3 regions of the Streptomyces sp. NPDC088706 genome follow, and region 1 is predicted to be linked to each of the others. Evidence: riboswitches for the same ligand, from Rfam matches in the RefSeq annotation. Region 1 holds a riboswitch; each other region holds the start of a gene.
What was found. A riboswitch is a leader RNA that binds a small molecule or an ion and turns the genes downstream of it on or off. The one in region 1 is predicted to bind cyclic di-AMP.

Region 1 (10,184 bases):
CCCGCGGCCGGCTGGCGGCGCTTCGCCGTCGGCGAGGTCAACGCCTTCGGTGATCTGCTGCCCGGGCTGACCGGTCTGCCGGGCAGCGGTGCCGAGGGACTGGACACCTATGCGGCGCAGGTCGCCGCCGTACTGGACCGAGCGAGGAACGACCGTGCCGCCACCCCTTCCTGACCCGGGGCCCGACCCCGGGCGACCCGATATGACCGAGGTCGTGGGCAGCCATGACCTGCTGCTGGTCACCCTGGACACCCTGCGTCACGACGTCGCCGTGGAGCTGGCCGCCGCCGGGCGCATCCCGAACCTGGCCCGGCATCTGCCCGGCGGCGTGTGGGAGAAGCGGCACGCACCGGGCAGCTTCACCTACGCCTCGCACCAGGCGATGTTCGCCGGTTTCCTGCCGACACCCGCCACCCCCGGCCCGCATCCGCGGCTGTTCGCGGCGCGCTTCGCGGGCAGCGAGACGACGGCGGACGGCACCTTCGTCTTCGACACCCCGGACCTGGTGTCGGGTCTGGCCGCCGAGGGCTACCGCACGGTGTGCGTCGGCGGGGTCGGGTTCTTCAACCGGCAGGGACCGCTGGGGGCGGTGCTGCCCGGCATGTTCCAGGAGAGCCACTGGGAGCCGGAGTTCGGCGTCGCATCACCGACCTCGTTCGAGGAGCAGGTGACCCGGGCCGAGGAGGTGGTGGCCGGGCTCCCCGAGGAGCAGCGGCTCTTCCTCTTCGTCAACGTGTCCGCGCTGCACCAGCCGAACTGGTTCCACACCCCGGGCGCGACCCGCGAGGCGGGCGACTCCCGGGCCACCCACGCCGCCGCCCTGGAGTACGTCGACCGGCACATCGGCCGGCTCTTCACCGCGGCGAGCAGCCGCCGCCGCTGTTTCGCCATCGTCTGCTCCGACCACGGCACCGCCTACGGCGACGACGGCTACACCGGCCACCGGCTCGGCCACGAAGCCGTCTGGACCGTGCCGTACGCCCACTTCTTCCTCGAACCGGGGGCCTCCCGATGACCACCAGCACCCCGACGGCGACCGCCGCCGGCCCGCCCGCCGTCCGGCCCTACGAGAGTTACGTCTACGCCTATCCGCACAAGACGGCCTACCGCCCTCTGCCGGACCGGCCCGCGCTGCGCGAGCTGTGGGCGGCCGAGCCGAAGAACGCCCTCTCCCTCTACCTCCACATACCGTTCTGCGAGGTCCGCTGCGGCTTCTGCAACCTCTTCACCCGGATCGGCGCGCCCGAGGAGCTGACGACGCGGTATCTCGACGCTCTGGACCGGCAGGCCGTGGCCGTGCGGGACGCGCTCGGCGACAGTGAGCTGGTGCGGTTCGCCGCGGCGGCGTTCGGCGGCGGGACCCCGACCTTCCTGACGGCGGGTGAGCTGGAGCGGCTCTGCGACATCGCTGAGAAGCGGATGGGCGCCGACCTGCTCGCGGTGCCGCTATCCGTGGAGACGTCCCCCTCCACTGCGACCGCCGACCGGCTGGCGGTGCTGGCCGACCGGGGCACGACCCGGGTCAGCATCGGCGTACAGAGCTTCGTGGACGAGGAGGCGCGGGCCGCAGTCCGTCCGCAGCGCCGGGCCGAGGTGGAAGGCGCCCTCGGCCGGATCCGGGAAGCCGGGATACCGGTGCTGAACATCGACCTGATCTACGGCATCGACGGCCAGACCGACCGCACCTGGCTGACCTCGCTGGACGCCGCCCTGGCCTGGCACCCCGAGGAGCTGTATCTCTACCCGCTGTACGTCCGCCCGCTGACCGGCCTGCACCGCCTGGGCGCCGCGGCCGGTGCGGAGGCACAGGCCCTGGAGCAGGCCGCCTGGGACGAGCAGCGGCTGCGGCTGTACGGGGTGGGCCGCGACCATCTGCTGGCGCACGGCTACGAGCAGGTGTCGATGCGGATGTTCCGGCGCGCCGACACCCCGCGGGAGTACGCGGAGGGCCCCGAGGACTACGCCTGTCAGACCGACGGCATGATCGGGCTGGGCTGCGGGGCCCGTTCGTACACGGCGGCCCTGCACTACTCCTTCGACTACGCGGTGGACATGCGGGAGATCCGGTCCATCATCGACGGCTTCACCGCCACCGAGGACTTCTCCCGGGCCGAGGTCGGCCGGTACGTCGACGCGGCCGAGGCGCGCAGGCGCCATCTCCTGCAGTCGCTGCTCCAGGCGCCGGGGCTGCCCGTGGACGACTACCGCGCCCGCTTCGGCACGGACCCCCGGGAGGACTTCCCCGCGGAGCTGGAGGGGTTCGCGGCCCGGGGCTGGCTGGCCCCCGACGCGCCGCCGGGCCTGCTGCGGCTCTCCCCGCTGGGCCTGGCGCACTCGGACGCGCTGGGGCCCGCGCTGTTCTCCCCCGGGGTGCGGGCCGCGATGGCCGCGTACGAGCGGAAGTGAGCGGCCCGTGGACCTGACGATCCTCTACCGGGGCCCGCTGGCCTCGTGCGACTACGACTGTCCGTACTGCCCGTTCGCCAAGAGACGCGACAGCCGGGCGCGGTTGACCTCGGACCGGGAGGCGCTGGAGCGGTTCACCGCGTGGGCGGCGGCGCAGACCGGCGACCGGCTCTCCGTGCTGTTCACGCCGTGGGGCGAGGGCCTGGTGCGCTCCTGGTACCGGCGCGCGCTGACCGAGCTGTCGCAGCTCCCGCACATTCGCCGGGTCGCCATCCAGACCAATCTCAGCGGCCGCACCGCGTGGCTGGCGGACGCCGACCCGGAGCGGATCGCGCTCTGGTGTACGTACCACCCGGGGCAGACACCGTACGAGCGGTTCCTGGGCAGGTGCCGGGAGCTGTCGGCACGCGGGATCCGCTTCAGCGTGGGCGTGGTGGGGTTCGACGAGCACCTGGACGAGGCGCGGCGGCTGCGGGCGGCGCTGCCCGAGGAGGTCTACCTCTGGGTCAACGCCGCCGAGGGGCATACGTACACCGACGAGGAGGCGGAGCGGTGGACCGAGCTGGACCCGCTCTTCCCCTACAGCCGGCATCCGCACCGCTCGGCGGGGCTGCCCTGCCGGACGGGCGAGTCGGTGATCTCGGTCGACGGTGACGGCACGGTGCGCCGCTGCCACTTCGTCAAGGCCGAGCTGGGCAACCTCTACGACGGCAGCTACCGCCGGGCGCTCGCCCCGCGGGCCTGCCCGCTCGCCGTGTGCGACTGCCACATCGGCTATGTGCACCTGGAGACGCTGCCGCTGTACGACGTGTTCGCCGGCGGCGTCCTGGAGCGGATACCGGCCGGTCGCGGTGCGGCTTCGACGCCGGACGGACCGGTGGCACCGGGCCCGTCCCGGCGTGCGCTGCCGCTGCTGCCGGACCCGCGGCGATGTGCGGTCCCCCGGCCGTCGGCGGAGTCCGCGTAGCGGCGGCTACAGCGGCAGCAGGTCCGGCCGCTTCGCCGCGACCTGGTCGCCGGACGATTCGCCGCGCAGCCGCCGGCCGATCCACGGCACGAGGTACTCCCGCGCCCACTGGATGTTGTCGCGCCGCGCGTCGAAGGGGCGGCGCTGGGCCTGCGGCGGCCAGGGCTGGTCCGGGTCGGCCGGCACGTCGTGGCCGAGGACCTGGGCGGCGCGCAGCGCGACGCGGGTGTGGCCCTCGGGCGAGAGGTGGAGCCGGTCGGCGTCCCACGCGCGCCGGTCCTGGACCGAGCGCAGCGACCACAGGTCGAGCACGGGGCACCGGTAGCGGTCGGCGATGGCCCTCAGGTGGACGTTGTACGTGGCGATCTTGCCGCGCATGTGGCGCAGTACCGGAACGCCCCGGGTGTCGAAGCCGGTGGTGACCATGACGGTGCCGACCGCGTCGGTCAGGTCCGCGACGGCCCGCTCGAAGCGCTCGGCCAGATCGTCGGGGTCGGTGCCGGGCCGGATGATGTCGTTGCCGCCCGCGCAGAAGCTGACCAGGTCGGGGGCCAGTTCCCTGGCGCGGGGGAGCTGCTCCTCGACGATCTGGTCGAGGAGGCGTCCGCGTACGGCGAGGTTGGCGTACCGGAAGTTCCCGTGCCGGGTCTCGCCGGGGCCCGTCGCCGCGTCGGGGGCCGGGAGCCGGTCGGCGAGCAGAACCGCGAACCGGTCCGCCCAGCCGACGAAGGTGCCGTCGGGGCCGGGGTCGCCGACGCCTTCGGTGAAACTGTCCCCGATCGCCGCGTACGACCCGATGATGTTCTGTCGCTGGGTTCTCGAATCGTCTGCCACAAGCGCATATCCTGCACGGTTCGATGTGACCTACGCGACCGTAATACGGGGTTGACGGGTGGTGAGATAGACCACCCGGTCAGGTTTCGGTAAAGCCGGAATAAGCGGAGGGGCGGTGCGCCGCCGCGCACCGCCCCCCGATCACTTATCGCTGCCCTCGGGTCAGAGGGAGACGTTGTGCGCTCGCAGGTAGGCGATCGGGTCGACGTCCGAGCCGTAGCTCGGGCCGGTGCGGACCTCGAAGTGGAGGTGCGGGCCGGTGGAGTTGCCGGTGGAGCCGGAGAGGCCGATCTGCTGGCCGCCGGTGACGGTCTGGCCCACCGAGACGTTGAGCGAGGACTGGTGGGCGTACTGGGAGTACATGCCGTCCTCGTGCTGGATGACGACCTCGTTGCCGTACGAGCCGCTGTTGCCGGCCGAGACCACGGTGCCCGGTCCGATGGCGAGGACAGGGGTACCGGAGGCGGCCTGGAAGTCCGAGCCGGTGTGGTAGCCACTGGACCAGCTGGCGCCGGAGGCACGGTACTGGGTGGTGACGTTGGGGCTGGCCAGCGGTGCCGACCAGCCGGAGCCGTTGGCCTCGGAGGAGCCGGTCTGCGCGGAGGTGCCGGAGTCGTCGGCCGATGCGGTGTCCGCCTTCGGAGCCTTCTTCGGGGCGGCCTCGGGGGCCGGCTCGGCCTTCTTCGGGGCGGCCTTGGGAGCCGGAGCGGACTCCTTGGCCTCCGAAGGCGCGGCGGAGCCGGACGCCTTGGCGCCGAGGGTGAGCTTCATGCCCGGGAAGATCAGGCTGGGGTTCTCGCCGACGGTCGAGCGGTTGTCCTGGTACAGCTTCTGCCAGCCGCCCTTGACCTGGTGCTCGGATGCGATCTTGGCGAGGTAGTCACCGGAGACGACGGAGTACGTCTTCGGGGCGGCCTTCGCCTTGACGGGCGCGGCCTGCGGCGCGGACTGAGCGGCGGCCGAGGCGGCGGCGGGGGCCGCCTTCTCCGCGGCGTGCGCGCCGGTGGCGCCCATCAGCGGGAGGGCGAGTACGGCTCCGCCGGTGCCCGCGGCGAGGACGCCGCGGTGGATCGGGCCGGACTTGGGACGACGGTGCTTACCCTTTGCGGGCATGGGGTGGTTCCTCTCCGGCGCCTGCGAGGTGAGCTGTCGGGTTCGAGCTGGAGATGCCCGGCCGCCGGATGGCGACTTCACCCCGAGCCGGTCCGGATCGCTCCGGGCCGGCGGCTTACCTGGTTCCCCCGCTCCTGCCACGCGTGAGTGGGTGGATGCGAATTCCGGGCGGCGGCAGGATTAGGCGGTCCGTCCGGATTGACGGTGACCGTAAACGAGTCAGGACGACGGGAACAAGCCCTCGGATGCACCCCGGAATGGTCGATTCAATTTCGCTCCGGATTTCCCGTCACACTCCGTGGATTACGGATCTTGGCTTTCCGTACGGATACCGGGAAAACGCCCGGGCGCCACCGCCACGGTCCGTCACGGATATGATCCCGCTCACCCGGGGAATCCCATCTCCCCCATTAGTGGGGCATGTTCTGCGAAATACACCAATACGGACATGGCACCCGCGCCACATCTGACGCCCGGTCAGCGCACTGATGGTTGCCTGGTGAACCGATGTCGTATCGTCGCAGGGGCGCCCTCGCCGGAGAGCGGCGCCGACGCAGAGATTCCAGGAGCCACCGTGACGCAGCAGGTGCCGCAGGTCCCGCCGACCGAGACCGCACTGACCGGAGTCCGCAACTTCCGCGACGTGGGTGGGCTCCCCACCACGGACGGGCGGCGCACCGCCTTCGGCCGGCTCTACCGCAGCGGCCACCTGGCGCACGCCACCGCCGAGGACGCGCTCTTCCTCGGCGGGCTCGGGCTGCACACCGTCTTCGACTTCCGCAACTCCGCCGACCACCAGCTCGACGGGTACGACGTCGAGCTGGCCGGTGTCCGCAATGTCAGCATTCCGCTCTCCGACCCGGCCGACGGAGCCGAGTTCTGGCGGCTGGTGCGCGACGGGAACATCGAGCAGCTGCGCTCGATCCTGGCGAACGGCAAGGGCACCGAGCGCATGATCCACATGTACCGGTCGACCATCGTGGACCGCACGGCCGAGCACAGCCGGGTGCTGCACGCCCTGGCGGAGGACAGCGTGCCCGCCCTCATGCACTGTGCTGCGGGCAAGGACCGGGCCGGTCTGTCGATCGCGGTCTCGCTGCTCGCGGTCGGCGTCGAGCGCGAGGCGATCGAGGCGGACTACCTCAAGTCCAACGACCCCCACCGCCGGTACAAGGTGAAGCGCTCGGACATGTCCGAGACCGGGATGTCCGCCGAGGTGATGGAGCTCCTGAACCCGCTCTTCGGAGCGCAGGCCTCCTACCTGGCGGCGGCGTTCGCGGCCATCGACGAGACCTGGGGAACGACGGACCGCTACCTGGCGGAGGGGCTGAACGTCTCCTCCGTGACCCGGGAGCGGCTGCGCGAGCGGCTGCTCGACCAGGGCTGATCGGCAGGCCGGACGCTCACTCGGCCCCTGCCACCATGAAGAGCAGGTAGAGGAAGGCCGCGATCACATGGCCGACCACCAGGTAGGCCAGCAGCCTGATCACGAGACCGCGCGGCATCCGGCGCTCCTGCGAGTCCCGCGTGGTCCTGGGACGCCGCGGGCTCAGCGGGTCGTAGTGCTCGGAATCGGACATGACGGTCCTCTCTGCCGGCCTCGCGGCCGGGGGAACGAAGGGGTCAACGCGCGCGCAGTGCGTTGCCGAGGCAGAGCTCGGCCGCGGGGCTCTGCAGCAGGGAGTGGACGAAGAGCAGCTCGGCCCCGCCGCGGTCCAGGGCCGCGATCCGGTGCGGGGTGAGCGAGTCGAAGTGGGCGCTGTCGCCGGGGTCCAGATCGTGCACGGTCTCCCCCAGCGCGACCCGCAGCCGCCCGCCGAGGACGTACAGCCACTCCTCACCGGGGTGCACCCGGACCAGATCGCCCTGGGCGCCGTACGGTACGCGGACCCGCAGCGCCTGCATGGCGCGGCCGGAACCGCCCGTCCGGCGGTACATCCAGCCGTCGGCCTCGGCGCCCTCGAAGGCGCCGCCCCGGATGACCGCCTCCCGCTCGGGCGGCTGCTCGCCGAGCAGCTCGGAGACCGTCGTACCGTAGATGCGGGCCAGGCCGAGCAGCATGGGCAGCGAGGGCTGCCTGCGGCCCGTCTCCAGCCGGGAGAGGTGGGCCGGGGAGAGTCCGGCCCGCTGGGCGGCGGTCTCCAGGGTGAGACCGCGGCCCCGGCGCAGATCGCGCAGGCGGGGTGCGACGCCGGGGAGTTCGCCGGCCGCCCCTTCGTCCGGAGGGTTCATGCCTCCATTGGGCCAGGAACTTTCCTCCCGGGCAAACTATTTGCCCGGGAGGCAAAATCAGCGGTCAGCGGTTGGCCACGGCCTGCTTGACCAGCGTCCGGCCGAAGTCCCACATCAGGCCGCCGCCGCTGTGCGCGTCGTCCATGACCTCCGTGAACGCCGATACGAAGCGGTCCACCTCCGCCTCCCCGATGATCAGTGGCGGGATCAGCTTGATCACTTCCAGGTGGTCGCCGGAGACCTGGGTGAGGATGCGGTGCTTCCGCAGCAGCGGCACCACGACCATCTGGGCGAAGAGTCCCTTGCGGGCCGCCTGGAGCATGGTCCAGCGGCCGCGGAGCTTCAGCGAGGCGGGCCGGCCGAACTCGATGCCGATCATCAGCCCGCGCCCGCGCACCTCGTGCAGCAGCTCGTAGCGGTCCACCAGTGCCGTCAGGCGCTCCCGCAGCAGATCTCCGGTGCGCCGGGCGTTCGCCACCGTCTCCTCGTCCTCCATCACCGTGAGCACCGCGAGCCCCGCCGCCATGGCCTGGGCGTTGGAGCCGAAGCTCGCGGAGTGGACGAGGACCCGGTCCATCGAGGAGTAGACCCTGCGGAAGATCCAGTCCTTGCCGAGCGTCGCGCCGACCGGAACATAGCCGCCGGAGAGCGCCTTGGCGACGCAGACGAGGTCGGGCTCGACTCCCTCCTCGTGCTGGTAGGCGTAGAAGTCCCCGGTCCTGCCCAGTCCGGTCTGCACCTCGTCGGCGATCAGCAGCGCCTGGTGCCGGTGCAGCAGTTCCTGTGCCTCGCGCAGGAAGCCCGGCGGCGCGGCGTGCACCCCCTTGCCCTGGATCGGCTCGACGACCAGGGCGGCGACATCCCCGCGCCTCAGCTCCCGGCGCAGCGCGTCCAGGTCGCCGAGCGCGATCGGGGTGTCGGGCAGCAGCGGGGCGAAGCCGTCCCGGAAGCCGCTCTCGCCGTTGACCGAGAGCGAGCCGGTGGTCAGCCCGTGGAAGGCGTGGGCGCAGTACAGGACGCGGGGCTTCCCGGTGGCGTACCGGGCGAACTTGAGCGCCGTCTCGACCGCCTCCGTACCGCTGTTCCCGAAGAAGACGCGGTCCAGGTGCGGGCTGTGGCCGAGCAGCTTCTCGGCGAGCAGCCCGGGCAGCGGCTGGCAGTCGAAACGGGTGAGGTCGGCGAGCTGGGCGTCGAGCACGTCGTGCAGGGCCTTGCGGACGACCGGGTGGTGCCGGCCGATACCCATCACGCCGAACCCGGCGAGCATGTCGAGGTAGTCGTTGCCCTCCGCGTCCCAGAAGTAGGCGCCCTCGGCCCGCTCGTAGACCTTGTCGAAGCCGATGGTGTGCAGCATGCGCGGCAGTTGGTGGTTGAGGTGGCGCGCGTGCAGCTCGTACCGCTCGGCCCCGCGCTCCGCGAGGAGCCGTTTCAGGTCGAAGCCCTTCGGCCCGCCGTCCGTCACCGGTTGCCGCCGACGCTCTCCCGCGCCGCGCGCAGCGACTCCTTGAGCGACCCCATGGTGGCGAGGACCGCTGTGGGTTCGTAGCCGCAGTGCGCCATGCAGTTGGCGCAGCGCGGGTCCTTGCCCCGGCCGTACTTGCTCCAGTCGGTCTCCTCGATGAGCTGACGGTACGTCGGTACGTAGCCGTCGCTCATCAGGTAGCAGGGGCGCTGCCAGCCGAAGAGCGAGTAGTTGGGAATCGCCCACGCGGTGCAGGGGAAGTCCGCCTTGCCCTCCAGGAAGTCCAGGAAGAGCGGTGAGTGGTTGAGCCGCCAGCGGGCCCGGTTGCCGCCCGCGAAGGCCTTCTTGAAGAGTTCGCGGGTCTGGTCGACGCCGAGGAAGTGCTCCTGGTCGGGCGCCTTCTCGTACGCGTAGGCGGGCGAGATCATCATCTCGTCGACCTTGAGGTCGTCGTTGAGGTAGTTGAGGACCTCGATGATGGTCTGCGGGGTGTCGGTGTTGAAGAACGTGGAGTTGGTGGTGACGCGGAAGCCCCTCCGCTTGGCCTCCTTCATCGCCGCGACGGCCTCGTCGAAGACGCCTTCCTTGGCGACCGACTCGTCGTGCCGCTGACGCAGTCCGTCGATGTGCACGGCGAAGGCGAAATAGGGCGACGGGGTGAACTTGTCGAGCTTCTTGCGCATGAGCATCGCGTTGGTGCAGAGGAAGACGTATTTCTTCTTCGCTACGAGCTGGCGCACGATCTCGTCGATCTGCGGATGCATCAGCGGCTCGCCACCGGCGATGGAGACCATGGGGGCACCGGATTCGAGCACCGCGCCCACGGCCTGCGCGACCGGCATGCGCTGCTTCAGGACACCGGCCGGGTGCTGGATCTTCCCGCACCCCTCGCAGGCGAGGTTGCAAGCGAACAACGGCTCCAGCTCGACGATCAGCGGGAACTTCTCACGCTTGCGGAGCTTCTGTTCGAAGAGATACGTCGCGACCTTGATGGACTGGCGGAGCGGCATGGCCATCTGGCTCACCTCCTGGGGAGCAGTGAAGAGCGGTGCCATTCATGGAAAGCGGGCAGGACGGCACGGAGAACACGGAAGGCTGATATTCCACCGCGTACCGTGCCGATCCGGACGAGCTCATGCTCTGGAGCGTCCACGACCACCCGGACGGCCG
Region 2 (10,184 bases), on a different contig from region 1:
CTGGTGCAGTTCGACGGCGCCTTCGTACGGAGTGGCGGCGTCCCGCGTGGCCTGCACGATGAGGACCGGCGGCAGGCCCTTGCGGGTCTTCACCTCCAGCGGGGTGTGCTGCTTGGTCGGCCAGGTGGCGCAGGGCAGGTTGAGCCAGGCGTTGGCCCACGTCATGAACGGGTACTTCTGGTGCAGCCGGGTGTTGTCCCGGTCCCAGGTGCGCCAGCTGGTGGGCCACTTGGCGTCGGCGCACTCGACGGCGGTGTAGACGGCGTTGCCGTTCTCGGACGCGGCGTTGCCCGCGAGGTCGCTCATGTCCGGGGCGGCTGCGTCGATCAGCGCCTGCGTGTCACCGGCCCGGTAGGCGCTCCAGGTCTTGGCGGTGGGCGCCCAGGCGGAGTCGTAGTACGGGGCGCTCTGGAAGAAGCCGATGAGTTCGGCGGGTCCGACGACGCCGCCGATCGGCTCCTTCTTGGCGGCCGCGCGCAGCTTCCGCCACTCCTGCTCGACCTTCTGCGGGGTGTCGCCGATGCCGTAGACGGAGTCGTGCTGTGCGACCCACGCCTTCCAGTCGTCCCAGCGCATCTGGAAGGCGATGTCCTGGTTCAGGTTCGCCCGGTACCAGATGCTCTCCCGCGACGGGTCGACCACGCTGTCGACGACCATGCGCCGGACGTGGGTGGGGAAGAGCGTGCCGTAGACCGCGCCCAGATAGGTGCCGTAGGAGACGCCGAGGAAGTTGAGCTTCTTCTCCCCGAGCGCGGCCCGGATGACGTCCAGGTCGCGGGCGGTGTCGGGCGTGGTCATGTGCGGCAGCATGCCGCCGCTGCGCTCGGCGCACCCCTCGGCGTACTCGCGGGCCAGCTTGCGCTGGGCTCGCTTGTCGGCCTCGCTGTCGGGTACCGGGTCCGCCTTCGGCGCCTTCACGAACTCCTGCGGGTCGACACAGGAGATGGGCGCCGAGCGGCCCACCCCGCGGGGGTCGAAGCCGACGAAGTCGTACGCCTTCGCGGTCTTCGTCCAGAGCGGGTTCTTGGCGGTGACGCGGGTGGGGAAGCGCATCCCCGAACCGCCGGGCCCGCCCGGGTTGTAGATGAGGGCGCCCTGGCGCTCGCCCTTGGTGCCGGTGCTGACGTGCCGGTCGACGGCGAGCTTGATCTTCTTGCCGTTCGGCCTGGCGTAGTCGAGCGGTACGGTCACCCAGCCGCACTGGATGGGGGCGGTCAGGCCCCAGTCCTGCGGGCAGTCCTTCCACTCGATCCCGGCTTTCGCCGACCGCTCGGCGGCGATCCGGACGCCGCGTGCCTCGGAGCCCGCCCGGTCGTGGTGGCGGCCGTCGGCACTGGCGGCGGGCGCGGTGACCGCTCCCGCGATGAGCGTGCCGGCTATCAGCGCGCCGGCCGCGCCGAGCACTGCTGTGCGTCCCACGTGGAACCTCCCCCATCGTCGTCCGATGCGCCGCCGGTGGCGGCGTGGTCCATCGGGACGTCCCGGGGATCCTTTCGTCTGCGGGGCTCCTGAGGCCAGGGCGTACACCTGTTTCTTTACCGAACCCATAACCGGTGAAGAGGGTCCGCTCAGCGGACTCGGTCGCCGTGATCCGATACCGGCCCGTCCAGCATCCCGTGCAGGGCCTCGTCCAGGACCGCGCGCAGCAGACGGGCGTCGGCGGCCACCGCCGTGACGAGGACGGCGGGTCCCGCGAGCGGGGTGAGGGCGGCGGTGGGGCCGAGGAGGCGGGCGGGCGGCGGGGCGTCCCCGAAGGCCGGGTCGCACAGGAGGAGCTGGCCGACCGCCCGGTGGCCGCCGAGGACGGCGGGGCCGTCCCAGCCGCCGGGTGCGCCGGGTCCGTAGGCCAGTTGCTGGTCCAGGAGCGGGCGGCCTGCCCGGTGGACGGTGAGCCGGGTGGTGAGGGCGCCGGTGGGCTCGCCGTGGCGGCCGAGGATCTGTTCCTCGCGCAGCAACAGCCGGGCGGTGGGCGCGAGTTCGATCCGTGTCGTCTGGCGCAGGTCGCTGCCGTGGGCGGAGACGAGCTGTTCGGGCAGCCAGCGGAGGGTGGCCCCCTCCCCCACGCTCAGGCTCACGGTGTACGTGGACGGCTCGCCGTCCGCCCGCGCGCCCGGCAGCGCGACGGTGGCCGCCGCCGCGTCGACGGTGAGGCGTGCGCCGTCGGCGACCTCCGCCTCCAGAGCCAGCCGGTCGCCGTTGAGGGGTGCGCTCATGGCGCCGACGACGGTGACCCGGGCGTGTCCGGGGAGCGGTGAGCGGGTGCGGCGCAGCGCGAGCGGCCCGGCGCTCTCCAGGACGGGCAGGGCGGTGGAGCCCCGGCCGTCGGGCTCGGCGCGGAGGCGGGCGGTGGCGTGGACGCTCATGCGGTCCAGGCGGCGAGTTGCGCCCGTACCCAGTCGGCGACCGGCCCGACGCCCTCGGCGGAGGTCAGGGAGGTGAAGAGGACGGGGAGTTCACCGCGCTGCTCCTTGGCGTCCCGGGCCATCCGCTGGAGGTCGGAGCCGACGTACGGGGCGAGGTCGGTCTTGTTGATGACGAGGAGGTCGGCGGTGGTGACGCCGGGGCCGCCCTTGCGCGGGATGTCGTCGCCGCCGGCCACGTCGATGACGAAGACCTGGGCGTCGACGAGCCCCTTGGAGAAGGTGGCGGTGAGGTTGTCGCCGCCGGATTCGACGAGGATCAGGTCGAGCGGGCCCACCGCGTCCTCCAGGTCCTCGACGGCTTCGAGGTTGGCGGAGATGTCGTCGCGGATCGCGGTGTGCGGGCAGGCGCCCGTCTCCACGGCCTGGATCCGCTCGGGCGGCAGGACGGCGTTGCGGAGGAGGAAGGCGGCGTCCTCCCGGGTGTAGATGTCGTTGGTGACGACGGCGATGGAGATCCGGTCGCGCAGCTCGCGGCAGAGGGCGGCGACGGTGGCCGTCTTGCCGGAGCCGACGGGGCCGCCGAGTCCGATGCGCAGGGCGCGCCGGGTGCCGTCGGGGCGGGTGGCGTCGGCGCTGACGGCGGCGGGGCCGCCGTGGGTGTGGCCGAGGTGCATGGTGCTGCTCCTGTCGGTTCGAGGGGAGGGGCGCTTCGAGGGTCAGGACGCGAAGAGGCGGACCGGCCAGGCGGCGTGCGCCTCGGCGGTGATGTCGAGGAGCGGGGCGGAGGCGGCGGGCAGGGCGTCGATGCCCTGCCGGGCGGCCTCGGCGGCCTGTGCGGCGACCCGGTCCAGTTCGGGGGCGAGCCGGGCGAGTACGGCGGTGGCCTGGAAGGGGTCGAGGGAGAGCAGCCGGACCACGGCGGTGGCCGGGCCGCTGACCGTCTCGTACGCCGTGCAGTACGCCGCGTCCTCGGACTTCAGCCCCGCCGCCCGGGCGGTGAGGCCGAGGACGACGGGCTGGTGGGCGCCGCGCGGCCGCGCCAGGGCGAGCGCGTCGAGCTCCGGGCTCGGCCAGGTGGCGCGGGCGGCCCGCATCAGCTGCCGGCCCAGCTTGCGGGCGGTGGCCCGCAGGGCGGGTGAGGGCGTACGGGCGTCGGCGGCCTCGTCGAGCGCGAGCGGATCGAGGCCGTGGGCGGCCGCCGCCGCGAGGGCGGCGGCGGTCAGCCCGGCGGTGTGCAGGCGGCCCCGGCAGAAGGCGGCGAGGTCGTCGGCGTCGCGGACGCGTCCCTGGGTGACGGCCGGTTCGGCACCACCGGAGTGGGCGTGGCCGCCAGCGGGGAACCGGCCGTCGGCGAGGACGAGCAGGGCTGCGCGTGACATGGCTGGTGGTCCGCCCGGCTCAGAAGAGGAAGTAGCGCTGGGCCATGGGCAGTTCCGCCGCCGGTGCGGGCTCGACCCGTTCGCCGTCGATGGCGACGGCGAAGCTGTCGGGGTCGACGTGGACGTGCGGCATCGCGTCGTTCTCCCGCATGTCCGCCTTGGTGACGCCCCGGGTGCTGGTGATCGGTGTGAACTCCTTGTCCAGGCCGAGCCGTTCGGGCAGCCCGTCCTCGATCGCCGTTTCCGTGACGAAGTTGAAGGAGCCGCGTGCGGCGGCCCGGCCCAGTGCGCCGAACATCGGCCGGGGCATGACCGGTTGAGGCGTCGGAATGGAGGCGTTGGCGTCGCCCATCTGCGCGTACGCGATCTGGCCGCCCTTGATGACGGTGTGCGGCTTCACCCCGAAGAACGCCGGGTCCCAGAGCACGAGGTCGGCGAGCTTGCCGGTCTCCACCGAGCCGATCTCCCGGTCCAGGCCCTGGGCGACGGCCGGGTTGATGGTGTATTTGGCGACATAGCGACGGACCCGGTGGTTGTCCGCCGCCCCGTCCCCGGGGAGGGCACCGCGCCGCTTCTTCATGACGTGCGCGGTCTGCCAGGTCCGCAGGATCACCTCGCCGATGCGGCCCATCGCCTGGGAGTCCGAGGAGATGATCGAGATGGCGCCGAGGTCGTGCAGGATGTCCTCGGCCGCGATGGTGGAGGGCCGGATGCGGGACTCCGCGAAGGCGAGGTCCTCGGGGACGGCCGGGTTGAGGTGGTGGCAGACCATCAGCATGTCGAGGTGTTCCTCGATGGTGTTGACGGTGTGCGGCCGAGTCGGGTTGGTCGAGCTCGGCAGGACGTACGGCTCCGAGACCACGGTGATGATGTCGGGCGCGTGCCCACCGCCCGCACCCTCGGTGTGGTACGCGTGGATGGAGCGCCCGGCGATGGCGGCGAGGGTGTCGGCGACGAACCCTGCCTCGTTGAGGGTGTCGGTGTGGATGGCGAGCTGGGCGCCGGTCTCCTCGCACACGGTGAGGCAGGCGTCGATGGCGGCCGGAGTGGCGCCCCAGTCCTCGTGGATCTTGAACCCCAGTGCTCCGCCGCGCAGTTGGGAGTACATGGCGTCGCGGGATGTGGTGTTGCCCTTGCCGAGCAGCCCGATGTTGACGGGGAAGGTCTCCAGTGCCTCGAACATCCGGGCCAGGTGCCAGGGGCCGGGGGTGATGGTGGTGGCCTTGGTGCCCTCGGCGGGGCCGGTGCCGCCGCCGACGAGAGTGGTGATGCCGCTGGCGAGGGCCTGGTCGATGAGGGTCGGCGAGATGAAGTGGACGTGCGCGTCGACCGCTCCCGCCGTCAGGAACTTGCCGTTGCCCGCGATGATCTCGGTCTCGGGGCCGATCACCAGGTCGGGGTGGACGCCGTCCATGGTGTCCGGGTTCCCGGCTTTGCCGATGCCGGTGATGCGGCCGTCGCGGATGCCGATGTCCGCCTTGACGATGCCCCAGTGGTCGATCACGACCGCGCCGGTGACGACGGTGTCGGGTGCGCCCTCGGCCCGGGTGGTGCGGGCCTGGCCCATGGACTCGCGGATCACCTTGCCGCCGCCGAAGACCGCCTCGTCGCCGGCGTGTCCGGGGCCGCCGGAGCGGTCCTCCTCGATCTCGACGAAGAGGTCGGTGTCGGCGAGGCGGACGCGGTCGCCGGTGGTGGGCCCGAAGAGGTCCGCGTATACGGCCCGGTTGAGGTCAGGCATCGAGCGCACCTCCGGTTTCGCCGCGCAGGCCGGGGACGACGCGGCGGCCGGCGAGGGGGACGAGTTCGACGTCGACGGGGATGCCGGGTTCGAAGCGGACGGCCGTACCGGCCGCGATGTGCAGCCGCAGCCCGTGGGCGGCCACCCGGTCGAATTCGAGCCCGGGGTTGGCCTCGGCGAAGTGGTAGTGGGAGCCGACCTGGACGGGGCGGTCGGCGGCGTTGAGGACGGTGAGGCGGGTGACGGGGCGCCCCTCGTTGAGGGCGATGCCCCCGTCCCCGTACAGGATCTCTCCGGGAATCATCGGCGCGGCCCCGTCAGACGATCGGGTCATGGACGGTGACGAGCTTGGTGCCGTCCGGGAAGGTGGCCTCGACCTGGACGTCGTGGAGCATCTCGGGGATGCCCTCCATGACCTCGTCCCGGGTGAGCAGTTTGCGGCCGGACGCCATGAGCTCGGTGACCGTACGGCCGTCGCGGGCGCCTTCCAGCAGATGGGCGGTGATCAGGGCGACGGCCTCGGGGTGATTGAGCCTCAGCCCGCGTGCCCGGCGCTTCTCGGCCACATCGGCAGCCACATGGACGAGCAGGCGTTCCTGCTCGTGCGGGGTCAGTTGCACGCTTCCACCTCATCGTCTTCCGCCAGGTACGGCCTCCGGGCGCAGCGGGACCCTATCCCCGTTCAACAGTTCGTTGAACGGGGTAGCTGGCCCACGCGACCAGGTATTGCACGTTAGGGCGGAAGTTTTTCCGTTGCGTTAACTGGCCTTTTGCGGGCCCATGGACATCGGCCCGCGCAAGCCGTTCTCCGGCACGTCACGCCGTACGTCCCCGAGGAGCGCCTCCGGCACGATGAAGCCGTGGGCCGTATACCGGCGTACCCCTCTTCCAGAAGGGCCGCGAGCCGCTCGTCCCGGAGGGTCTCGGACCATACCCGCACGATGAGCGAGGCGACCGTACGCCGCTCCAGACCGTGCACCGCTCCCCCGAACAGCCCCCGAGCACCCCGCTGAGCAGCACGTCCGGGGCGGGCGGCGGCGTGGTGCGCGTGGCACCGTCGAAGGCGGCGCGGATGTCGGCGAAGGCCTCCTCGGCCTCGGCGCGCTGCTGATGATCCTGCTGGGCAACTCCTTCTCCGGGGTCACCAGCGCCCCCCGGCTGCTGCCCGAGCCGGTCGGCGCGATCGGCCAGTGGCTGCCGCCGGGCGCGGGCGGATCACTTCTGCGCTCGGTCGCGTTCTTCGACGGCGGCTCTCAGCGAGAATCCCCTCTCCTTGCTCTGTACGTTCAGTACGGTCTGTACGTTCAGTACGGTCTGTACGTTCAGTACGTTTCTGACGCGGCGTACGCGCCGCTTCGGCCTGCACTGCCCCGGCGGCTCGTTCGGGGCGATGGCTGCGGTCCACGACACGATGCGGTATCCGACGTGCGAGGTGGAGACGTTCTGTCCGGGGCGGCGACATGCCCTGCCCGGCGCGCGGGTAGTCATTCAGCAACCCGCGCCGGCCGAGCCGGTACGGGGTCAGCCGTCCGACCTGGAGATCCACGCACGCGAACTGGGCCGCACCCGCGAGCTGTTCACGGATATGCCGGTCCGGCACACGGACCGGACCGCCGAGCGGGTCGCCGCCGACATCGAGCGCGACACCGTCCTCGACGCGGCAGCCGCTCGCGGCCACGGGCTGGTGGACCGCGTCGTGGACCGCAAGCTCTCCCAGCCGCCGCACGACGCGAGGTGAACAGCCCATGGAACCGACGGAGTTCCCGCCCCTGCCCGCACTGACCCGCGCCGAGGGTGAGTTCATCGACTGCTACCTGGCGGTCCTGGACCAGGTGGGCCGCATCAACCCGGCACGCGGCAGCGACACCTACAGCGCCCTGCGGGCCGCGCAGGCCCTGGCCTCCCGGGCGGCGGCGCTGCGCGACGCGCTGGCCCTGATGCACGAGCGGGGCGAGCGGCAGATCCACGCGGCGACGCTGGCGCGTGCCCTGCGGGTGCTGGACGGCGAGCGGCGGGCGGGCCGGGTCGCCATGCCACCGACGCCGAACTGACCCGCTCCGCGCGCCGGGAGCGCGATACGGGAGCGAACCGGTCACCGCGCCACACGACACGCCCGGTCCCGCCATCGATTTTCCTCGCTCGTTCGGCGTAGGCGATCACCCGTGTGAGCGATGGTTCAACTTGCGTTCGGCGCGCGATGCGTACTCGAAATGCGTCCTTTCGTCGCTGGTACAAGGGCGTGCGCCCGGCCCGTCGGCGGGCGCGAATCCGCCCTCTCCACCCGAACGGATCAGTGGTGAGTAGACTCACAAATCACTGTTTCGACTCGGAAATCCGGCACTTCGTGAGTCAAGATCCCTGGGACGACAAGCCCCCGCCGCCGCGGCGGGGCGGTCCGGGTGGACGCCGAGTCCTGCCGCCTCCCGGATGACTGGTCGACAGGAGTGGATCGGCAGGAGTGGAGGACCCGAGCACAACGGGCCGACCGGGAGACCGGGAAGCCCTCGGGGTGAAGCCGCGTCACGCGGCCGGGCAACTTCGCCAGCCCGAACCCGACAGGTCATCCTTCACAGGCGGCTGACGAAGGGTTGCGCATGTCTGCGCAGGTTCATGTCCCGTCTCTGTTCACCCGGGTCGGCACGGCCTCGGTACTCACCTTTGCCGTGACGTCCGCCATGCTGGCGCCCGGCCTGGTCAACGATGCCGAGGCCGCCACCCATTCGACGAAGGCGCTCAAGGTCGCCGCGTCGAAGAAGGGGGCTCCCTACAAGTACGGGGCCGCCGGCCCCAGTCGGTTCGACTGTTCGGGGCTGACTCTCTACTCGTTCAAGAAGGTCGGGAAGAAGCTTCCCCGCACCGCACAGCAGCAGTACAACAAGACCCGCCATATCTCCAAGTCGCAGCGCAAACGCGGTGACCTCGTCTTCTTCCATTCCGGGCGCAGCGTCTACCACGTGGGCATCTACGCCGGGGGCGGGAAGATCTGGCACTCCCCCAAATCCGGGGACGTGGTGCGCAAGGCGAAGATCTGGTCCAAGAGCGTCTGGTACGGACGGGTCCGCTGACCCGCCGACCGGACGCTCCTCCCGCGCGGACGGTACGGGCCCCCTCGGCGCGTCTCAGCGCAGGAGGGGCCCGGTCACCAGCACCAGCCCGAGTCCGGTGAGCGCCACGCCGCTGCCGCCCTCGATCGCCCGCGCGGTACGCGGCCGGCGCAGCCATCGCCCCAGCCGGTCCACGAGCAGGGCGACGGCCGGGAACCAGATCAGGGCGAGCGCCACCACGAGGGCGGCGAGCAGCAGCGTCCTGGGCAGCGGCGGCTGCCCGGCCGGGACGAACTGCGGCAGCAGGCTGAGGAAGAGGACCGGGGCCTTCGGGTTGAGCGCGTTGGTCAGGAACCCCTGCCGGAGCGCGCGCCCGAACTCCCCGGGCGCCTCCGGCCGTACCCGGTCCGGCGCACGGCCCGGCTCCGGGACCCTGCGCCGGAGCGCGTACAGCGCGCTGATCCCGAGGTACAGCACGTACGCGCCGCCGAGCAGTTGGACGGTGCGGAAGAGCACGGGCACCGTCACCAGTACCGCGGCGAGCCCCGCCACGGCGAGCGCGGTGTGCACGAGCAGTCCTCCGGCGACCCCGAGCGCGCTGGCCAGACCGGCGCTGCGGGAGGCCAGGGCGTTGCGTACGACGACGGTGAAGTCGGCGCCGGGCAGCGCGACCATACCGGCGGCGATCCCGGTGAAGGCGATCAGTTGTGCGTCCATGGGGTCCAGCCTGGACCGGCGGAGCCTTCAGCGTGTACTTGCAATCTTCTGGGTCTGCCTAAAGGAACGCTTCATGTACGACCCGACGCGGCTCGCCGCACTGGTGGCGGTCGCCGAGACCGGATCGATCACACGGGCCGCCGCCCACCTGGGGTACACCGCGCCCGCGCTCTCCCAGCAGCTGGCCAAGCTGGAGCGCGAGGCCGGGGCGGCGCTGCTGGTGCGCCACCATCGCGGGGCGCGGCTGACGGCGGCCGGTGAGCTGCTGGCGGGGCGGGCCCGGCGGGTGCTGGACGAACTGGACCAGGCGCGGCACGAGCTGGCGCAGCTCGCCGGGCTGTCCGGCGGCCGACTGCGGGTGGGGACGTTCACGACGGCCGGGGTCCATCTGCTGCCACCGGTCCTGAGCGCGTTCCGGCGGGCCCACCCGGACGTGGAGCTGGCCGTCACGGAGTACGAGCCGCCGGGCGGGATCGCCGCGGTCACCGCGGGCGAGGTGGACCTGGCGCTGACCCACACGTACGAACCGGCGGTGGCCGAGCCGCCGCCCCCGGGCGTCGTCCTGGAACCCCTGCTGGTGGAGGAGCTGGTGCTGGCGACCGCGGTCGGGCACCGGCTCTCCGAAGGCTCCGGGCGGCTGCCGGTCGCCGAGCTGGCGGGCCGGCCGCTGATCAGCAGCGCTCCGGCGCATCCGCCCCGGCGCGGGGTGGAGAGCGCGCTGGCGGCGGCCGGCGCCGCACCGGCGGTGGTGTGCGAGTCGCCCGGCTATGCGCTGGTGTGCGCGCTCGTCAGCGCGGGGCTCGGCGTGGCGGTGGTGCCGGAGATGGTCGCCTCGCTGTCATCCACGCCGCTGGCCGTGCGGCGGCTGGAGCCCGCGGAGTTCCGCCGGACGATCTCCGTGGTGCACCGCGGCGACCGGGCGACGGCCGCGGCGGCGACC
Region 3 (10,184 bases), on a different contig from region 1:
TCGCCCTGCTCGTCGGCGCGAGCCTCACCGCGATCGGGCCCGGCTGGACCACCGCCCGCACCGCCGGTCTCCTCGCCGCGCTCGTGACCGCCGCCCTGCTGACCGTCGCCGCCCGCTTCCACCGCGCCCGCGGCGGCCTCCTCGCCCCGCTGATCGGCGAGGACAACCGGCTCTCCACCTCCAGGACCGTCGCCGCCGCCTGGGTGCTGCTCGCCGTCTTCGCCGTCCTGGTCCTCGCCCTCCAGCTGGCGGGCGCGTCCGATCAGCGGAAGCGGGACGCGCTGATCGAGGGGCTCGACCTGGTGCGCTCCGCCGGGGTGCTGACCGTGCTGGCGCTGGTGTGCGCGGTCGCCGTCGTCGTACGCCGCGTGGTGACCGTACGGGTGCTGGGCCGGCGGCTCCAGAAGCTGCGCGCGGACCGGCCGCGCGCCGCCGATCTGCTCACCGACGACTCGGGGCGCGGCTCGTTCACCGATGTGCAGTACGTGCTGGTCAGCGGGGTCGCCGTGCTGTTCGCCGTCGTCCGCCTGGCCCGCCGTCCCGAGCAGCTGCCGGATCTGCCGTGGGGCCTCGCCCTGCTGGTGGCGGTCTCGGCGGCCACCTACTTCGCGGGGAAGTACGCGGAGGGCGGTCGTCCCGTCGTGCTGTCCGTGGTGCGGGCCCGGGAGGCCGGGGACCTGGACGCCCCGATCCGGACCGGCGACGACATCGAGATCCGGGGCGCGGGCTTCGTACCGCCCGGCGCGGGCAGCCCCGACCGGCTGGCCCGGCTCGTCGTACGGATCGGCACGGTCCACGTCCACGTACCGCTGATCCCGGTCGCCGGCGGCTTCGCCAACCCGACCGACACCGTGCTCACCGTCCCGGTCCCGGTCGAGGTCGAGCCGGGCACGGTGGACGTCCAGGTCGTCACGGCCGCCGGGGTGGAGACCGACCGCTGCCCGATCGACGTCACGGACTGACGGCTGTCCTGGTCCTCCGGTCGCCCGCCCCGATTGCTTCGCAGCCCTGGTGAGCGGCGCCGTACAGGCGTACGTATGGTCAGGTGACGGGACTTCGGGAAGCGGGGCAGCGGTGATGAACGGTTACGGCGGCGGTTCGTACGGTCCGGGCGAGCCGAAAGGGCTGCGCGAGCGGGCGCGCGAGTACGCCCTGCTGCCGCTGCGGATCTTCCTCGGCGTCACCTTCGTCTACGCGGGGCTCGACAAGCTGACGGACAGCGGATTCCTCTCCGCGACCGGCCCCGGCTCCATCGGCGAGATGATGCGCGGGGTCCGCGACTCCTCCGCGGTCCCCGCCCTCGTCGACCTGGCGCTCAAGAGCCCCGAAGGGTTCGGTCACGCCATCGCGGTCGGCGAACTCCTCGTCGGCCTCGGCACCCTCGTCGGCCTCTGGGCCCGGCTCGCCGCGCTCGGCGGCGCGCTGATCTCCCTGAGCCTGTGGCTGACGGTGAGCTGGCAGGCGACCCCGTACTACTACGGCAACGACCTGCCCTACTTGATGGCGTGGCTGCCCCTGGTGCTCGCGGGCGCCCCGATGCTCTCCGCCGACGCCTTCCTCACGTCACGGCGGCGCCGGAGCAGGTAGGCGGCCCAGGTCGCCGTGGCGGCCAGCCACAGGCCGCCGAGGAGGACCAGGAGGAAGAAGGTCCACGGGACCTCCCACGCCCCGGCCGCGTCGGCCGCGTACCCCCCGGCCAGGGCCAGCATCGCCAGGCCCGCCACCGCCCGCCCGGGCCGGAACTCATGACGCAGCACGGCTGACCTCCACCTCTCCGACGCCGACTTCCACTTCCAGCTCGATCGTCCCGGCCGGCTTGCTGCCCTTGGGCGGCGGCAGCGTACGTTGCGAGGTCCGGTCGCTGTTGACGCGGACCTGGACCCGCTGCCCCTCCTCCAGCCGGATCTCCCCGAGACCGGCTTCGGCCCGCACCTTCACGGTCACGTCCCTCGGGACGACGACGGCCGCCCGCCCGGCCCCGACCTCCAGCCGGGTGCGCACGGTCCCGCCCCGGGGGACCACCACCCCGGACAGGTCCAGCCGGGCGTCGCCGCTGCCCAGCTCGTACCGCTGCTGGACGGCGGAGACCTGGGCCGGGCGCCACTCCTGACGGCCCCAGTCGGTGCTGATCTCCTTCGGCAGCATGGTCGCGCCCGCCAGCAGCACCGCCGTGATCACCGCCATCGTCACCGTGCCCACACCGGTCCGTCCCAGTACCGAGGAGACCAGCAGGCCGAGCCCGAACACCACGAGGGCGGCGACCAGCCCGATCTGCAGCGCCGTCCCCAGCGGCTGCTGCTCCCAGCTCAGCCCGGTGCCCAGACCGCCCGCCACCAGCGCGGCCAGGAAGACGAGACCGCCGAGCGAGCGCGGCCCCGGCGCGGCGGGCGCCGGAGCCGGCGGCCGGAACGGGGCGTCCGCGCTGGGGCGCCCGGCCCGCACCTCGGCCTGCGCCGACCCCACGTCGGTGTCCGGGGGACCCCACAGATAGCCCGAGCTGACCGGCCCCGTCGTGCCGTCCTTGATGATCGGGTCCCGCCACCACGACGGGCCGCCCGGCGTCGGCGGCGCCTTCACCTCCGGCGGGGGCGTACCGAGGCCGCCGGAGTGCGGGTGGACGGGGGCGGCCACGGGGGCGCCGCGCGGCGCCCCCGCATCCTCCGGCGCCGAAGTCCTACGGGACTGCGTCCACACCGAGCAGCCGACGACGGCCAGCGACAGCAGCGCGGCGAACGCCAGCATGCCCCGGTTGCCCAGCATCGACAGGAAGAGCCCGCAGCCGATCAGTGCCAGCAGCAGCGCCACCAGCGACGCCCCGTCGACCCGGCCCGACAGCAGCCGGCGCGCCTCGTTCTCCTCCTCGCCCTCCCAGGGCAGCAGGAGCCAGGCGAAGCCGTAGAAGATCAGGCCGATGCCGCCGGTCACGGAGAGGACGCCGAGCACGATCCGGAAGATCACCGGGTCCACGTCGCAGTACCGGCCCAGTCCGCCGCAGACCCCGGCCACCACCTTCTGCCGCGGGCTGCGCCGCAGCTGCGGTCCGGGTGCGTCGGGGGGCGCGACGCCGGGAGCGGCGTCCGAGGGAGCGGTCATACCTCCATGGTGACGGCCCGCACCGCCCGGCGGGACCCGCGCCTACCCTGGCCGGTCCCTGATTTTGCGCCGGGCTTCCCGCAAGGGGGCGCGGGGACCCGCCGGCCCCTGGGGTGCGGGTGGCGGGCGCGGGTGGGGGCAGTACCGGGGCCGGTCGGCGGGGAGGGGGGGGTGGGCGCGGGTGGGGGCAGCACCAGGGCAGGTCGGCGGGGATCCTCAGGGTCGATCAGGGGGACTACCCTGATGCCTCCCGCCCCCGCCGCGTGTGACGATCGGGGCATGCCAGCCGCCACCGCCCGAGCCGCCAGCTCTCTCACCTCCGACCCGGAGGAGCCGCCGCTGCGCAAGCTGTACCGCAGCGCCGACGGGCGGATGCTGGGCGGCGTCGCGCGCGGGCTCGCCGGACACCTCGGACTGCCGGTCGCCTGGGTCCGGTTCGTCTTCCTCGGGCTCTTCCTCAGCGACGGCCTGGGCGCCCTGCTGTACGCGGTGTTCTGGATCGTCGTCCCCCTCGGGGTGGGCGGCGTCGGCGGCGTCCACGCCCCGCGCTCGGTGTTCGAGACCGCCGCCGACGGGCGGCGCAGACTCCGCAAGCCGGACCCGGGCCAGGTCTTCGCGCTCGTCGCCCTGCTCGTCGGGGCCGTGGTCTTCGTCGTCAACGTCGACATGGGCAGCGAGGCCGACCGCTACATCTGGCCGACGCTTCTCATAGGCGCGGGCTCCGTCCTGGTCTGGCGCCAGGCGGACAACGCGCGACGGGCCCGCTGGATGGAGGTCGGCCGCCGCCGCCGGCTGCTGCACCTGGCCCGGGCGCTGACCGGGGTCGCCCTCGTCGGCCTCGGCCTCGCCGTCTTCATGGTGGTGCGCGGCTCGGCCGCCCAGCTGGGCAACGTCCTGACCGCCGCCATCGCCGTCCTCACCGGCATCGCCCTGCTCGCCGGCCCCTACCTGGTCCGGATGACCCAGGACCTCTCCGAGGAGCGCCTGATGCGCATCCGCGCCCAGGAGCGGGCCGAGGTCGCCGCCCACGTCCACGACTCCGTCCTGCACACCCTCACCCTGATCCAGCGGAACGCGGAGAACGGCGGCGAGGTCAGACGCCTGGCCCGCGCCCAGGAGCGCGAGCTGCGGAACTGGCTGTACAACCCCGAGGGCACCGGCAAGGACGAGGGCGACGAATCGGAGACCCTCGCCGAGGCCGTGAAGCGGGCCGCCGCCGAGGTCGAGGACAAGCACGGCGTCCCCCTGGAGGTCGTGGTCGTCGGCGACTGCCCCCTGGACGACAAGCTGGGCGCACAGATGCAGGCCGCGCGCGAGGCGATGGTCAACGCCGCCAAGTACGGTGGCGAGGGCGGTGCCGTGCAGGTCTTCGCGGAGGTGGAGGGGAGGACGGTCTTCGTCTCCGTGCGGGACCGGGGTCCGGGGTTCGACCTGGACGAGGTTCCCGCCGACCGGATGGGCGTACGAGAATCAATCATCGGCCGGATGCAGCGCAACGGCGGCAGCGCCCGGCTGCGTTCGGTGCCCGGCGGGGGCACCGAGGTCGAGCTGGAGATGGAAAGGGCGAGCGAATGACCGAGAACACCGAAGCCACCGGGGGCCCGGAGCGACGGGTACGGGTCGTGCTCGTCGACGACCACCGGATGTTCCGCACCGGGGTGCAGGCCGAGATCGGCCGCACCGAGGAGACCGGCGTCGAAGTGGTCGGCGAAGCCGCCGACGTCGACCAGGCGGTCACCGTCATCACCGCGACCCGCCCCGAGGTCGTCCTCCTCGACGTCCACCTCCCCGGTGGTGGCGGCGTCGAGGTGCTGCGCCGGTGCGCCCCGCTGATGGGTGCGGCCGACAACCCGGTCCGCTTCCTCGCCCTCTCCGTCTCGGACGCCGCCGAGGACGTCATCGGGGTGATCCGGGGTGGCGCCCGGGGCTACGTCACCAAGACCATCACCGGCACCGACCTGGTCGACTCGGTCTTCCGGGTCCAGGAGGGCGACGCCGTCTTCTCCCCGCGCCTGGCCGGCTTCGTCCTGGACGCCTTCGCCTCCACGGACGCCCCGCCGGTCGACGAGGACATGGACCGCCTCACCCAGCGCGAGCGCGAGGTGCTGCGGCTGATCGCGCGTGGATACGCGTACAAGGAGATCGCCAAGCAGCTGTTCATCTCGGTGAAGACCGTGGAGTCGCACGTCTCGGCGGTGCTCAGGAAGCTCCAGCTCTCCAACCGGCACGAGCTGACGCGATGGGCGACGGCGCGGCGGCTGGTCTGAGCGGGAAGAGCGGGAAGGGCCGGAAGAGCGGAAAGGGCCGGAAGAGCGGGAAGGGCCGGAAGAGCGGGAAGGGCCGGAAGGGCCCGAGGGGCTAGGCGGCTTCCCGCGAGATGTTGACCTTCTCGCCGATCCTGCGGTAACCGACGCCCGCGTAGATCCGCTCCGCGTCGGCGTCGCCCGGTTCCAGCCAGACCGTCCGGCAGCCCAGGTCGAGGGCCCGTTCCGTCAGCCAGGCGGTGAGCGCGGCGCCGATGCCCCGGCGGCGGAAGGGGGCGGCTACGGCGAGGCCGGCCAGTTCGCTGAGGCCGTCGACCGCGACCGTGCAGCCGCCCGCCCCGGCCGGCGCGCCGCCGAGGACGGCCAGGGCGGCGACCCCGTCACCGGTGGCGGCCGCGCGGAACCAGTCGGTCGTTCCCGGCTCGGGTTCGCCCTCGCCGCCGAAGCCCTGGTGCTGGACGCGGGCGGCGTCGGTGAATTCCGCTTCGGTGCCGGGCACGGTGATGCGGAGGCCGTGGACCGGCTTCGGCCCACGGAGGTCCTCGCGGCCGCAGGCGAGCAGCGGAGCCCGGTTCTCCACGGCGAAACCGGCTGCCAGGAGGGCCGGTTCGACGGCCGGGGCCCAGGTGGGCAGGAACTCAAGGCGCGGCAGCCGCCTCCGCTCCCGGAACGCCTCGATCAGGGCTGCCACGTCGTCCGCCGTGGGTTCCGCTTCCCGGTCGGGGATGGCGTAGTTGGCGTACTTCAGTTCCCAGCCCGGGTCGTGCCGGACGGTGAACGGGCCCACCCGGTAGTGGGTGGGCGAGCGCAGCGTGAGCGTGCGGGCGTAGCCCTGGACGGCGTTCGCCATCGTCATGCGACAGTTCCTTCGGCGGGAGGGAGTCCGGCGCCGGGGACTATGCCACCCGGGTCGCTCCGGCGAAAGGCATGTGATCGACGGGTGCGATGCGGACCGGGGCGCCGGGGCGCGGGGCGTGGATCATCTGGCCGCCGCCGATGTAGAGGCCGACATGGCTGATCCCGGAGTAGAAGAACACCAGGTCGCCAGGGGCCAGTTCGGAGCGGGAGACCCGCTGTCCGGCGTTGATCTGGGTGTAGGTGGTGCGGGGCAGGCTGACGCCCGCCGCCCGCCAGGCCGCCTGGGTCAGGCCCGAGCAGTCGAAGGCGTTCGGACCGGTCGCGCCCCAGACGTACGGCTTGCCGATCGCCCCGTGCGCGAAGGCGACGGCCCGGGCCGCGCGGGAGTTGGGGGCGGCGACCGGGGAGCGGGGGGCCGAACGGTCGGCGTGGGCGGTCGCGCGGTCGGCCTGAGCCGGGCCGCCGCCGTGGCCGGCGTCGGCCGAGCGTTCGTACGCGGCGCGCTCGCCGGCGGTGAGGGTGGCCAGGAGCCTGCGGGCGTCGGCGAGCTTGGTGCGGATCGCGGTGCGGTGTTCGCGCAGCTCGGCCTGGCGGGCGGCGAGCGCCTCGGTCTCCCGGTCGGCGCGCGCCTTGACCCGGGCGAGGCCGGAGAGCTGGCGCCGGATACCGCTGAGCAGGCCTGCCTGCCGGTCGCCCGCCCGGTCCAGGTGGGCGGCGCGCTCCAGGTAGGTGTCGGGATCCGAGGAGAGCGCCAGCTGTACGGCGGGGTCGAGGGCGCCGGTGCGGTACTGGGCGGTGGCCAGGGACCCGAGCGCGTGGCGGGCGGTGTTGAGGCGGTCGGTGCGGCGGGCGGCCTCGTCGGCCAGGGCGTCGACGGCGCTGGTGGCGGCGGACGCCCTCTCCTTCGCCCCGTTGTACTTCTCGGTGGCGACCTCGGCGTCGTGGTAGAGCCGGTCGATCTTCGCCCGGACCTGGGCGGCGGTGGGAGCGGGCTCGGCGGGTGCGGCGCCGGCGCCGGCGGCCGAGGTGGCGGTGGCGGCCCCGGCGAGCGCCAGGGTGGCGGCGGTGCGGGCAGCAGGGCCGGTGAACGGGCGCTGCTTGGGTTTCCGGTGAGCGGATTTCCGGTGCGCGGCCACGGGGGCGGCATCCTTCCTGTCGGCTGCCCGCCGGGGGATACCGACGGGTCCGCCAGGGACGCTAATCCGGGCGCACGGAAAAGGTTCGCCATGACAACTATTGCCCGGATGTGACGTCCGGGCGCCGCCGGATGACCGGAGATGCGAGGCCGGAACTGATCATTCCGGCAGGTTCGGGCGGACGACGCCCAGTTCCGGCGAACGCCCCGGCGAAGGCTTGCCCCACTGCCTGGCGATCCTCCGGCCATGGCTGGGCTCCGGGGCGGCCGCCCTGAGGCGACCACCCCGCGCCCGGCACTACGCCGGGCGCACGCTGCCGTAGACCGGCATGGAGTAGATCGACTCCTCGCGGACGTTCGCCCCCGGCTTCGGGGCGTGGATCATCATCCCGTCGCCCTTGTAGATGCCGACGTGGCTGATGTCGTCGTAGAAGAAGACCAGGTCACCGGGGCGCAGGTCGGCGGTGGCGACCCGGGTGCCGAATTTCACCTGGTCCCAGGTGGTCCGGGGCAGTGTCACGCCCGCCTCCCGCCACGCCGCCTGCGTCAGCCCCGAGCAGTCGTACGAGGACGGGCCCGAGGCCCCCCACACGTACGGCTTCCCGATCTGGGCGCGGGCGAAGGCCAGCACCTTCTCGGCCTTGGCGGCGTAGCCGCTGCCCGCCCCGGTCCCGGTACCCGTACCCGTACCGGAGCCCGGGCTCGTCCCCGTACCGCTGCCGGAGCCGGAGCCGTTGTCCCCGCCGGACTCCTTCGCGGCCTCCTCGCGCGCCTTCTTCTCGGCCTTCTCCCGCTCCTTGGCCTCGGCGGCCTGGCGGCGGGCCAGCCGCTCCGCCTTCTCCTTGGCCTCGGCCTCCTTCTTGCGCTCCAGCTCCGCCAGCCGCGCCTTCTCCTCGGCGGTCAGCTTCGACAGCAGGGACCGGGCCTCGGTCAGCTTGGTCTGCACGTTCCGCTTGCCGGTGCGGAGCGCGGTCTGGGTCTCGGTGAGCGTCTCCAGGCTCTTCACGGCCTCCGCGCGCTTCCTCGACACCGCGGCCTGCTGCGTACGGAAGTCGTCGACGGCCTTCTGCTGCCGTTCGGTCGCCCGGCTCATCAGCTGGTTCTGGTCGAAGTAGGACTGCGGGTCGTCCGCCAGGAAGAAGGTCGCGGTGGGTGCGATGCCACCGGTGCGGTACTGCGCGGCCGCGTAGGCCCCCAGCTCCCTGCGCGCCTCGTTGATCCTCTCGGTCCGCTTCGCCACGTCGGAGAGCAGCGTGTCGACCTTGGTGCGCTGGGCCGTGGAGGCGGCCTTGGCGCGGTTGTACTGCTGGGTCGCGCTGCCCGCCTGCCGGTAGAGCTCGTCGACCTTCTTCCGGACGTCCTCGATGGCCGGTTTCGGCTCGGCGGGGGCCGCCGTCGCGCTCTGCGTGGAGAGAAGCGTCACGGAGGCCAGCGCGGCCGTCGTGAACCCGACGGCGGGGGTGGTGGTGCGCACCTTCGCGCGCGGCTTGCGATGCGATGCCAAGACCGGCATCTCCTTCCGTGGACCGCCTACCGGGTTAGCTGTCGGGTTCGGACGGAACGGAAGGCTGTCCTACGGTCCGGATGCGAGGGTACGGACCGATTCACCCCGGTTCTGCGTGTGGGTCCCCGGTTCCGAACTGCTGGGAGGGCAGCGCGGATTCGGCAGAGGTGACCGTGAGACGCGGTTCGTCTCTGGGAGGTACGGATCACCTGACCGAGCACGCTAGCCAACCCGTGGCACCGCTGGGAAGGAGGTGGAGCGATATGCCCGATACATTTTCGTGACCTTTCCGGGTCCGCGGTCCCGCACCCCCTCCGACCGGGCACTCCTTCACGGAACGTGGACGTCCGCTCTCCTTGCGTGCGGGTGGCGCGCTGGTGCCGGTGGCCGCTTCCCGGCTTCGACGGAAGGTTGTCGGTGCGGCCCTCTAGACTCGGATGGCGATGAGCAGCCTCTTTGACGACAACTTCCTGACCGGCCTCCAGTCCGCGGAGGACGGCCCGCCGCCGCCCCCCGAGGACCACGCACCCGAAGCGGTGCCGGAGGGACTCTTCGAGGGCGTCTTCGACGCGCCCCCGCCGCCCCGGGACGGGTACTACCGGGACGGCCACCCGCGCCCGGTCATCGACGCCGCGGCGCTGCTCGATGGGCTGAACACCGAGCAGCGCGCCGCCGTCGTGCACGCCGGGTCCCCGCTGCTCATCGTCGCCGGGGCCGGCTCCGGCAAGACCCGGGTGCTGACCCACCGCATCGCGCACCTGCTGGCCGAGCGCGGGACGCACCCGGGGCAGATCCTGGCGATCACCTTCACCAACAAGGCCGCGGGCGAGATGAAGGAGCGCGTCGAGCAGCTGGTGGGCCCGCGCGCCAACGCCATGTGGGTCATGACCTTCCACAGCGCGTGCGTCCGCATCCTGCGCCGCGAGTCGAAGAAGCTCGGCTTCACCTCGTCGTTCTCGATCTACGACGCCGCCGACTCCAAGCGCCTGATGGCCCTGGTCTGCCGCGATCTCGACCTGGACCCCAAGCGCTACCCGCCGAAGTCCTTCACCGCCAAGGTCTCCAACCTCAAGAACGAGCTCATCGACGAGGAGACCTTCGCCGGACAGGCGGCCGATGGTTTCGAGAAGACCCTGGCCCAGGCGTACGCGCTCTACCAGGCCCGCCTGCGCGAGGCCAACGCGCTGGACTTCGACGACATCATCATGACGACGGTCCACCTCCTCCAGGCCTTCCCGGACGTCGCCGAGCACTACCGGCGCCGCTTCCGCCACGTCCTGGTCGACGAGTACCAGGACACCAACCACGCCCAGTACACGCTGGTACGCGA

Region 2: another riboswitch for cyclic di-AMP. It lies ahead of ACIQAK_RS20150 (C40 family peptidase); the one in region 1 lies ahead of ACIQAK_RS29330 (LysM peptidoglycan-binding domain-containing M23 family metallopeptidase).
Region 3: another riboswitch for cyclic di-AMP. It lies ahead of ACIQAK_RS15075 (NlpC/P60 family protein); the one in region 1 lies ahead of ACIQAK_RS29330 (LysM peptidoglycan-binding domain-containing M23 family metallopeptidase).

What each region holds. Positions count from the first base shown of each region.
Region 1 covers NZ_JBIVLW010000019.1:73,375-83,558, forward strand. The annotation lists gene ACIQAK_RS29305 (STM4014 family protein) at 1-174, shown strand, start outside; gene ACIQAK_RS29310 (STM4013/SEN3800 family hydrolase) at 203-1,015, shown strand; gene ACIQAK_RS29315 (STM4012 family radical SAM protein) at 1,012-2,406, shown strand; gene ACIQAK_RS29320 (STM4011 family radical SAM protein) at 2,414-3,373, shown strand; gene ACIQAK_RS29325 (SGNH/GDSL hydrolase family protein) at 3,380-4,207, opposite strand; gene ACIQAK_RS29330 (LysM peptidoglycan-binding domain-containing M23 family metallopeptidase) at 4,370-5,320, opposite strand; cyclic di-AMP (ydaO/yuaA leader) riboswitch at 5,326-5,484, opposite strand; gene ACIQAK_RS29335 (tyrosine-protein phosphatase) at 5,895-6,707, shown strand; gene ACIQAK_RS29340 (DUF6126 family protein) at 6,724-6,900, opposite strand; gene ACIQAK_RS29345 (XRE family transcriptional regulator) at 6,944-7,552, opposite strand; gene ACIQAK_RS29350 (aspartate aminotransferase family protein) at 7,617-9,014, opposite strand; gene hpnH (adenosyl-hopene transferase HpnH) at 9,011-10,030, opposite strand; gene ACIQAK_RS29360 (1-hydroxy-2-methyl-2-butenyl 4-diphosphate reductase) at 10,036-10,184, opposite strand, start outside.
Region 2 covers NZ_JBIVLW010000008.1:104,713-114,896, reverse strand. The annotation lists gene ACIQAK_RS20200 (alpha/beta hydrolase) at 1-1,419, opposite strand, end outside; gene ACIQAK_RS20195 (urease accessory protein UreD) at 1,569-2,363, opposite strand; gene ureG (urease accessory protein UreG) at 2,360-3,037, opposite strand; gene ACIQAK_RS20185 (urease accessory UreF family protein) at 3,080-3,742, opposite strand; gene ACIQAK_RS20180 (urease subunit alpha) at 3,762-5,483, opposite strand; gene ACIQAK_RS20175 (urease subunit beta) at 5,476-5,787, opposite strand; gene ACIQAK_RS20170 (urease subunit gamma) at 5,801-6,103, opposite strand; partial or broken gene ACIQAK_RS20165 (ABC transporter permease) at 6,573-6,782, shown strand; partial or broken gene ACIQAK_RS20160 (ATP-dependent Clp protease proteolytic subunit) at 6,844-7,221, shown strand; gene ACIQAK_RS20155 (hypothetical protein) at 7,229-7,534, shown strand; cyclic di-AMP (ydaO/yuaA leader) riboswitch at 7,888-8,074, shown strand; gene ACIQAK_RS20150 (C40 family peptidase) at 8,078-8,548, shown strand; gene ACIQAK_RS20145 (LysE family translocator) at 8,603-9,244, opposite strand; gene ACIQAK_RS20140 (LysR family transcriptional regulator) at 9,318-10,184, shown strand, end outside.
Region 3 covers NZ_JBIVLW010000004.1:407,407-417,590, forward strand. The annotation lists gene ACIQAK_RS15035 (hypothetical protein) at 1-962, shown strand, start outside; gene ACIQAK_RS15040 (DoxX family protein) at 1,078-1,587, shown strand; gene ACIQAK_RS15045 (hypothetical protein) at 1,494-1,757, opposite strand; gene ACIQAK_RS15050 (PspC domain-containing protein) at 1,744-3,093, opposite strand; gene ACIQAK_RS15055 (PspC domain-containing protein) at 3,373-4,668, shown strand; gene ACIQAK_RS15060 (response regulator transcription factor) at 4,665-5,360, shown strand; gene ACIQAK_RS15065 (GNAT family N-acetyltransferase) at 5,452-6,213, opposite strand; gene ACIQAK_RS15070 (C40 family peptidase) at 6,254-7,351, opposite strand; gene ACIQAK_RS15075 (NlpC/P60 family protein) at 7,649-8,863, opposite strand; cyclic di-AMP (ydaO/yuaA leader) riboswitch at 8,862-9,028, opposite strand; gene pcrA (DNA helicase PcrA) at 9,298-10,184, shown strand, end outside.